DNA from 3 places in the uncultured Devosia sp. genome. Region 1 is predicted to be linked to each of the others. Evidence: predicted binding sites of a transcription regulator. Region 1 holds the regulator's gene; each other region holds the start of a gene.

Region 1 (3,084 bases):
TTTTCCACTTGGGCAAGCTGATCGAGGAAGGCGTGACCGAAGACATTTTCACCAATCCTGTGAACAAGCAGACGCAGGACTACATCATGGGCCGTATCGGCTGATCCGCGCCGCGGACGAAAGGATTTCGCCATGCCCAATTCCAACCAGGACCATATCGTCACGTCCTATAGTGACGAGCTGACCTCGCTGGCCCAGTTGATCGCCGAAATGGGCGGCCAGGTCGAAGTGGCCATCGAAAACGGCACCAAGGCCCTGCTCAAGCTCGACCGCGAACTGGCCGATGTCACTATCATCGCCGACCAGCGCATCGACGACATGCAGCGCCGCATCGACGACGTGGCAGTGTCGATGATCGCCCGCCGCCAGCCCATGGCCAGCGACCTGCGCGCCATCGTCACCGCCATCCACGTCGCCAGCGACCTGGAGCGCGTCGGCGACATGGCCAAACAATTGGCCCGCCGCTCGCTCAAGCTCGATGGGCTCAGCCTGCAGCCCACCTTCTACAACGGCGTGCGCAACATGACGGGCCTGGTGCTGCGCCAGATCAAGGACGCGCTGGATGCCTATGCCAGCCGCGACTCGGCGGCGGCCATCGAAGTGTGCAACCGCGACGACGAGGTCGATGCCATGCACACCTCCCTGTTCCGCGAATTGCTGACCTATATGATGGAAGATCCGCGCAACATCACCCAGTGCACCCATCTGCTGTTCTGCGCCAAGAATCTGGAGCGCATCGGCGACCACGCCACCAATATCGCGGAGCGCGCCTATTACCTGCAGACCGGCAAGCAACTGAGCAGCGACGTTCAGGAACTGCACCGGACCCAGATCAAGGCGTGACCGGCCGCTTGCCGGTCCACTTTGGGAGCTAACCGATGCCCGCCACCATTCTTGTTGTCGAGGACGAGGAAGATATCTCGATCCTCCTGCGCTACAATCTCGAGGCCGAAGGGTTCAGCGTGCTCACCGCCGAAACCGGCGACGAGGCGCAGCAACACATCCAGGACAAGCTGCCCGATCTGATCCTGCTCGACTGGATGCTGCCCGAAGTGTCCGGCATCGAGTTGTGCCGGCGCCTGCGCGCGCGCGAGGAAACCGCTCGCGTGCCGATCATCATGATCACCGCGCGTGGCGAAGAAGAGGAACGCGTGCGCGGCCTTGCCACCGGGGCCGACGACTATGTCGTCAAGCCGTTCTCGGTGCCCGAACTGCTGGCCCGCATCCACGCCCTGTTGCGCCGGGCCAATCCGAACCTGGTCACCGCCGCGATCAAGGTGGGCGACCTGGAGCTGGACCGCACCACCCACCGCGTCCGCCGTGCCGCCCGCGACGTGCATCTGGGCCCCACCGAATATCGTCTCCTCGAATATCTGATGCGCCATCCCGGCCGGGTCTATTCGCGCGAGCAATTGCTCGACGGCGTCTGGGGCAACGATGTCTATGTCGATGAACGCACCGTCGATGTGCATATCGGCCGCCTGCGCCGCGCCATCAATCGCGGCCGCGAAACCGATCCCATCCGCACCGTGCGTGGCGCCGGCTACGCCTTCGACGAAAGATTTGCCGTTCCGGTATAGCCCGTCGCGGCCCGGCTCCGACGCCGGTTTTCCCGCCGCGCCCGGCACCTCCGGCGTATGCGTGGCATTCAGCAGCCGCGAGCCGAACCGAACTTGTACGAGTCCCCGGCCTACACATCACCGTTACAAACCTTGTCTATCGATCGGAAATGGCCGGCACCCATGCGCGGCAATTTTTCGATGGGACATACGATGATCAAACTTGCACGAACACTTGTATCGACGGTGTCGGCGCTGGCGCTGGTTGCCCCTGCTTTGGCTCAGAGCGCCCTGCCCCAGGCGACCGACAGCTATTTCATGTCGGCGCAGGAAAGCCTGGCTGCCCTGATCGCCCAGCAACCCAATACCGGCAAGGCCAAGAACGTCATCCTGTTCGTTGGCGACGGCATGTCCATTCCTACCATTACCGCCGCCCGCATTTTCGAGGGCCAGGAACGTGGTGTCGACGGCGAAAGCAACAGCCTGTCGTTCGAAAAGCTGCTGCCCTACGTCGCCCTGTCCAAGACCTATACCCATGACAGCCAGGTCGCCGACAGCGCCCCGACCGCGACGGCAATGACCACTGGCGTCAAATCGGTCAATGGCACGATCGGCGTCAACCAGAGCGTTGTTCTCGAGGATTGCTCGACCCAGGCCAAGGCCACCGTCACCAGCATATTCGAGCAGGCCGAAGCCGCCGGGCTCGCGACCGGCGTCGTCTCGACCGCCCGCATCACCCACGCGACGCCGGCCGCCACTTATGCCCATAGCGCCGGCCGCGATTGGGAAAACGACACCAACCTGCCCGAAGGCACCACTGAATGTGCCGACATTGCCAGCCAGCTCGTGAACTGGCCCGCCGGCGACGGCTTCGAGGTCATCCTGGGCGGCGGTCGCGCCAACTTCATGACGGCCGAGACCGCCGATCCGGAATATCCGGAAAAAACCGGCTCGCGCAAGGACGGGCATGACCTGGTCGCCGAATGGCAGGCCAAGTACAATGATGGCGCCTATGTGTGGAACAAGGAGCAGTTCGACGCGGTCGATATCGCCACCACCAAGCACCTGTTCGGCCTCTTTGAAGGCTCGCACATGCAGTATGAAGCCGATCGCGCCAAGGATGCCGGCGGCGAGCCCTCCCTGGCCGAGATGACCGTCAAGTCGATCGAGATGCTGTCGCAGAACGAAAATGGCTTCGTACTGATGGTCGAAGGCGGCCGTATCGACCACGCCCACCATGCCGGCAACGCCGCCCGTGCACTGATGGATACCGTAGCCCTGTCCGAGGCCGTGCAGGCCGCCTATGATGCCGTCAATCCCGAGGAAACGCTGATCGTCGTCACCGCCGACCACAGCCACGTGTTCTCGATCGCCGGCTACCCGGTGCGCGGCAACCCGATCCTGGGCATCGGCGGCACTGCCGACGATGGCAAGGCCTATACCACGCTGGGATATATGAACGGCCCGGGCGCTGCGGTCTATGAAGGCGAAGCGCCGGTTGCTCCCGAGGGTGCCGAGGCCGATG
Region 2 (3,084 bases), on a different contig from region 1:
AAAGTGCATAATCATGATCCCCCTTCGCGTTCAATCCCTCGCCAAGACCTTCACCATGCACCTGCGTGATGGGGTCATCCTCCCCGTGGTCGACAACGTCAACTTCGAGGTCGCCGCCGGCGAATGCGTCGTCCTCGGCGGTCCGTCCGGCGCCGGCAAGAGCTCCATTCTCAAGATGGTCTATGGCAATTACGGTGTCGATGCCGGCCATATCTGGCTGACCCATGACGGCGATGAAGTCGATCTCGCCACCGCCGATCCGCGTCTTGTCCTGACCCTGCGCCGTGACACCATCGCTTATGTGTCGCAATTCCTGCGCACCGTGCCCCGGGTCTCGGCGCTCGACGTGGTGGCGGAGCCATTGGTCATCCGTGGTGCCGACAAGGCGGAAGCCCATGACCGGGCCAGGATGCTATTGGCGCAGCTCAACCTGCCGGAGCGGCTCTGGTCGTTGCCGCCGGCGACGTTCTCGGGCGGGGAGCAGCAGCGTGTCAACATCGCGCGCGGCTTCATCACCGACCATAAGGTGCTTTTGCTCGACGAACCCACCGCGTCGCTCGATGCGACCAATCGCGCGGTGGTGGTTGCCATGATCGCCCGGAAAAAGGCCGAGGGCACGGCGCTGCTCGGCATTTTCCACGATGAGGATGTGCGCTCCCAAGTCGCCGATCGCGTCGTCGATGTCACCACCTTTGCCCCCAGGATCGCTGCATGACCAAGCTTGGCACCGAACCCCATATCCATCCGACCGCCAAGGTCGCGCATTCAACGCTTGGCCGCTATACCGAGGTGGGTGCCGGCTGCAGCGTGTCGCATTCGAGCCTGGGCGACTATTCCTACTGCGTCGGCAACACGCAGATCGCCTATGCCCAGATCGGCAAGTTCGCCAATATTGCCGCCCATGTGCGCATCTATGCCAGCATGCATCCGATGGAGCGGGCCTCGCTGCACCATTTCACCTATCGCTCGGCCTGGTACTTCGAGGGCGAAGCGGATGATCAATCGTTCTTTGATTGGCGCGCCGGGCAGGGCATCAATATCGGCCACGATACCTGGATCGGCCATGGCGCCGTGATCATGCCGGGCATCAGCGTCGGCAACGGCGCCATCATCGGCTCCAACGCCGTGGTCACCAAGGATGTTGCCGCCTTCGCCATCGCCGTCGGCGTGCCTGCGCGCACCATCAAGCAGCGGTTCCCGGACACGATTGCCGCGCGCCTCGATGCTCTGGCGTGGTGGGATTGGGAGCATGAACGCCTGCGCGCGGGGCTGCGGGATTTCCGCACGCTTTCGACCGAGGAGTTTCTGGACAAAAACGAAAGCTAAGCCTGCCCACAAACGATAAACCCGCGACTCCCCAGTCGCCCCTGTGCATCGTCATCGTTCCGTCACGCAATCGACATGTCAGGTTTATGATCGCGCCCTAGGCATGCCTTCGGTTCAACACCGGAGGGCAGCAATGCTCAAGATTTCCAGGGTCACGCGACGGTTCGGCAGCAAGACTGCCGTCGACAACGTCGATCTGGAAATTCCCGACGGTCAGATGGTCGGCATCATCGGGCGATCCGGCGCCGGCAAGTCCACCCTGCTGCGGATGATCAACCGGCTTGCCGACGTTTCGGAAGGCTCGATCAGCTTCGACGGCGTTGCGGTTTCGGCGCTCAAGGGCCAAGCCTTGCGCAACTGGCAGCGCGACTGCGCCATGATCTTCCAGCAGTTCAACCTCGTACCGCGCCTTGACGTGCTGACCAATGTGCTGCTCGGCCGGCTCAATGGGCGCAATACGGTGGCGTCGCTGCTCAATGTCTTCAGCCATGCGGAACGCCTCGACGCGCTGCAGGCGCTGGACCGGCTGGATATCGCCCAGACCGCGCTGCAGCGGGCCGGAACCCTGTCGGGCGGCCAGCAGCAGCGCGTGGCCATCGCCCGCGCGCTGATGCAGAGCCCCAAGATGATCCTGGCCGACGAGCCGATCGCCTCGCTTGATCCGCGCAATGCTCAGATCGTCATGGACAGCCTGCGCGCCATCAATCACGACCACGGCCTGACCATCATCACCAATCTGCATACGCTCGATACCGCGCGCCATTATTGCCAGCGCATCATCGGCATGGCCGCCGGCCGGGTCGTCTTTGACGGCAACCCCGAGCAACTGACCGAAAGTGCCGCCCGCACCATCTATGGTGCCGACGGCATGAAGGAAGCCTTTTCGGAGGCCATCACCTCCACAGCCATCGCCAGCAAGAGCGAGCGTGTCGTCGCCCTCGACGCCCGGGCGGAAGCCTTCGCCAACTGACGCTGTGCGCACCCCATCCAACCCCGCGGCAAAAGCGGGGCGGATTGCAAACCAGGAGAAAACCATGCTGAAAACTATGCTTATGGGCGCCGTCACGCTCGTCGCCCTTGGTGCCGGCTCGACCGCCACCTTCGCTCAGGACGTCAAGGAGCTGCGCATTGGCATCCTCGGCGGCGAAAACGAAGCCGACCGCCTGCGCAATTACGCATGCCTCGCCGACCATCTCAAGACTGATCTGGGCTTCGAGAAGGTCTCGCTGTTCCCGGCTGCCGATTATGACGGCGTGATCCAGGGCCTTCTGGGCGGCACTCTGGACGTCGCCGGCCTGGGCGCTTCGGGCTATGCGGCCATCGCCATCGAAAACCCCGACGCGGTCACCCCGATCCTGACCACCCAGCAGTCCGACGGCTCGACCGGCTATTATTCGATCGGCCTGGCGCTCAAGTCCTCCGGCATCACCGACATCATGTCCGCCAAGGGCAAGAAGCTGGGCTATGCCGATCCCGACTCGACCTCGGGTTATCTGGTGCCGCTGACCCAGATTCCGGTCACCACCGGCGTTCCGAACGACCAGTTTTTCGCCTCCGCCGACTTCAATGGCGGCCATGAAAACAACGTCCTGGCCCTACTCGACGGCAAGTCCGACGTTTCGGTCGACGACTCTTCGGGGATCGGCGATTTCATGGACGGCTATACCTCCGGGACCTTCCGCAAGCTCGTCGACAAGGGCGCCGTCGATCCCGCAGACTTCGTCGAAGTGTGGCGTTCGCCCTTGATCCCGAACGGTC
Region 3 (3,084 bases), on a different contig from region 1:
TGGGCCAATAAAAGAACACCAGCACCAGCAGCAGTTGTGGCGCGATCAGCAGCCAGGGCAGGCCGCCATTGCGGTAAAAAGCGCGTCGTTCCATGTTGCCACCCGCTTGGACTGAGCAAAGAGAAACGCGGGCGGCCAGTGATGGCCGCCCGCGCTGTCAGACAGATTGATCAGGGAAGAACGGCGTTCTTGTAGGTCGCCTGGAAGCGGCGCAGGATGTCGTTGCCTTTGGTGTCGAATTCATCCAGCGCCTGCTGCACGGGTTCATTGTTGAACAGCACGTTCTGGATGGTTTTGACCATTTCGGCGCGGATCGAGGCGTAGTTGCCCAGGCGAATGCCGCGAGTGTTCTCAGTCGGCGGGGTGAAGGTCAGGCTCTGAATGGCCTTTTCGCGGCCCTTATAGGGAGCAGCGTTATAAAAGCCGTTGGCCGTCATGGCTTCAAAGCCGGTATTGGTTACCGGGATATAGCCGGTCACTGTCGACCACCATTCGGTCTGCTTGGGCGTGGCGAGGAAGTTGTAGAACGCTGCGGCGCCCTTGTACTCTTCCGGTGTCTTGCCCTTGAGGGTCCACAGCGACGCGCCGCCGACCAGGCTATTGGTGCGTTCGACGCCGTCGAGCATCGGCAGCATGGCCACATCCCAATGCAGGTCGGGAATGGCCTTTGCGGTCACGCTGCCATGGCCGGCGATCGAGCCCGAAAAGATCTGGCACTTGCCGGCAGCAAAAGCGTCCTGGTCAACTTCGCCGGTGTCCTTGCTCTTGAGAACGAGCAGGCCTTCGTCATACATCGCCTTGATCCAGGTCAGCTGCTGGACGAACTTGCCCTTGCCAACGACCATTTCGGCATCGAGGCCGTCAAAGCCATTGCCGTTGGTGGCGATAGGCTGGTTGTGAATGGCGGAGAACTGCTCGAACCACTGCCAGGCACCAGCCGGATCGAAGCCGATCGGGCAGTCATAGCCAGCGGCCTTCATCTTGCGAGCGACGTCTTCGACCTGGCTCCAGGTGGCGGGCAGGCCTTCAAAGCCAACCTTGGCCAAGGCGTCGGTGTTGTAATAAATCATCGCCGTCGAGGAGTTGAACGGCATGGACAGTAGTTCGCCCTTGGAGGTCGAATAGTACGAGGCGATGCCGGAGAAGTAGTTGCTCCAGTCGATGTCGTAGCCGTTTTCGCTCATCAACTGGCCGACGGGCAGATAGGCCTGGCTCAGCATCAGATCGAGCGTGCCGGCGTCGAAGATCTGCGAGATCGTTGGCTGCTTGTTGGCGCGGTAGGCCGCGATGGTATTCTGCAGGTTGGTGTCGTAGTCATTCTGACTGATGCAGACGATTTCATAGTCGGCTTGCGACGCGTTGAAATCCTTACACATGTCCTGGATGCGCTCGGACAGGTCGCCCGAAAGGCCATACCAGAATTCGAACTTGGTCGGCGCGGCCAGGGCGGGCGCGCTGGCCAGCGCCAGGGCGCCGACCGAAAACACTGCGTTGAGCAGCCAATTGCGTGTCATCTGTGGTCTCTCCGAAATGAGGGTGCCGAGCGCGTTGCCAGCGCCGGAGTCCTAGTCGCGGATTTTGACAGTTGAGTTTCAGCCAGATGAACGCACCATGACGCTTTGACGATGCAGCGATGCTGCCCCGCCGGTTCAAACGAGCGTCATCGCAGTGTCATACAAATGTCATCCATCGTTTTCATTCGTCCCCTAATTGGGCCCGGTTCATTATCCCAGGGGGTTCTTTCATGCCGATCAAAAGTTCGACCGCTGCGCTTGTTGCCGCGCTACTTGCCACCACCGCCCTGCCCGCCTTGGCGGCGCCGACCTTCAACCGGATCGCCAGCTTTCCGGTCGAGCTCAACGCTCCCGATGCCGAGGCGACCTCTTCGGAAATCATCACCGCCACCGATGACGGCATGATGCTGATCTATTCGGACAGCCCAAATGGCGGCATCGGCTTCATCGACGTGACCGATCCCAAGACGCCCAAGCCGGCCGGCTATATGGACATGGGCGGTGAGCCCACCTCCGTCACCGTGATCGGCGCCAAGGCCTATGTGGCCGTCAACACGCGCGAGAATTTCGTCGAGCAGACCGGCAAGCTGGTCGTCGTCGATATCGCGACCAAGACCGTCGACGGCGAATTTGAGCTCGGCGGCCAGCCCGATTCCATTGCCCACAACAAGGCCGGCACCATCCTGGCCATCGCTATCGAGAACGAGCGCGACGAGGAGGTTAACGACGGTGCTATCCCGCAATTGCCCTCCGGTTTCCTCGTTCTCGTTACTCTGGCCGATGGCGCCGTCACCGAAGCGGGTATCAAGAAGGTCGAGTTGACCGGGCTGTCCGACATTGCACCCGAGGACGCCGAAGTCGAATTCGTCGCCTTTAACAACAATGACGAAGTCGCTGTCACATTGCAGGAAAACAACTGGATCGCCATCATCGACGCCAAGACCGGTACCGTCACCGGCGGCTTCACTGCCGGCTCCACGTCGGTGGAAGGCATCGACACCAAGAACGACGGCCAGATCGATTTCACCGGTTCCAAGGACGACTTGCTGCGCGAACCCGATGCGGTCAAGTGGCTCGATGCCGATCGCCTCGTCGTCGCCAATGAGGGCGACTGGAACGGCGGCTCGCGCGGCTTTACCATCTTCAACCGCGATGGCACCGTCTCCTGGGACTCGGGCAATGCGCTTGACGTCATGGCCGCCCAGATGGGTCACTATCCTGATCAGCGCAATAAGAAGGGCGTCGAGCCCGAAGGCCTGGAAGTTGCTGAAATCGGCGACACCCAGTTCATCTTCGTTGCCGAGGAACGCTCCTCCTTGATCGCTATCTACAAGGACACCGGCGCTGCCCCCGAATATCTGCAATCGGTACCGTCGGGCATCGGCCCCGAAGGCCTGATCGCCATTCCCGAGCGTAACCTGCTGGTCACCGCCAACGAGAACGACCTGCGCGAGGACGGTCTCGCGGGCTCGCACGTCATGCTCTATGAGCTGGCTGAAGGCACGCCGAACTATCCCCAGATCGTCTCCGATCTGGATACCGACGGTCACCCCATCGGTTGGGCCGCGCT

Evidence for each region. The regulator PhoB, encoded in region 1, activates phosphate uptake and scavenging genes when phosphate is short. The targets are predictions, from matches to a motif close to TGTCATNNANCTGTCAT.
Region 2: a site for PhoB is predicted at 1,376-1,392, ahead of phnC (phosphonate ABC transporter ATP-binding protein). Genes of this name have one in related genera too.
Region 3: a site for PhoB is predicted at 1,670-1,686, ahead of ACFE8X_RS09945 (esterase-like activity of phytase family protein). Genes of this name have one in related genera too.

The regions. Positions count from the first base shown of each region.
Region 1 is NZ_CAXTKA010000008.1:13,371-16,454, forward strand. It holds gene pstB (phosphate ABC transporter ATP-binding protein PstB) at 1-104, shown strand, start outside; gene phoU (phosphate signaling complex protein PhoU) at 133-843, shown strand; gene phoB (phosphate regulon transcriptional regulator PhoB) at 879-1,580, shown strand; gene ACFE8X_RS10735 (alkaline phosphatase) at 1,773-3,084, shown strand, end outside.
Region 2 is NZ_CAXTKA010000007.1:51,163-54,246, reverse strand. It holds gene phnL (phosphonate C-P lyase system protein PhnL) at 11-715, shown strand; gene ACFE8X_RS09975 (acetyltransferase) at 712-1,326, shown strand; gene phnC (phosphonate ABC transporter ATP-binding protein) at 1,460-2,296, shown strand; gene phnD (phosphonate ABC transporter substrate-binding protein) at 2,361-3,084, shown strand, end outside.
Region 3 is NZ_CAXTKA010000007.1:44,275-47,358, forward strand. It holds gene ACFE8X_RS09935 (ABC transporter permease subunit) at 1-94, opposite strand, end outside; gene ACFE8X_RS09940 (extracellular solute-binding protein) at 171-1,514, opposite strand; gene ACFE8X_RS09945 (esterase-like activity of phytase family protein) at 1,745-3,084, shown strand, end outside.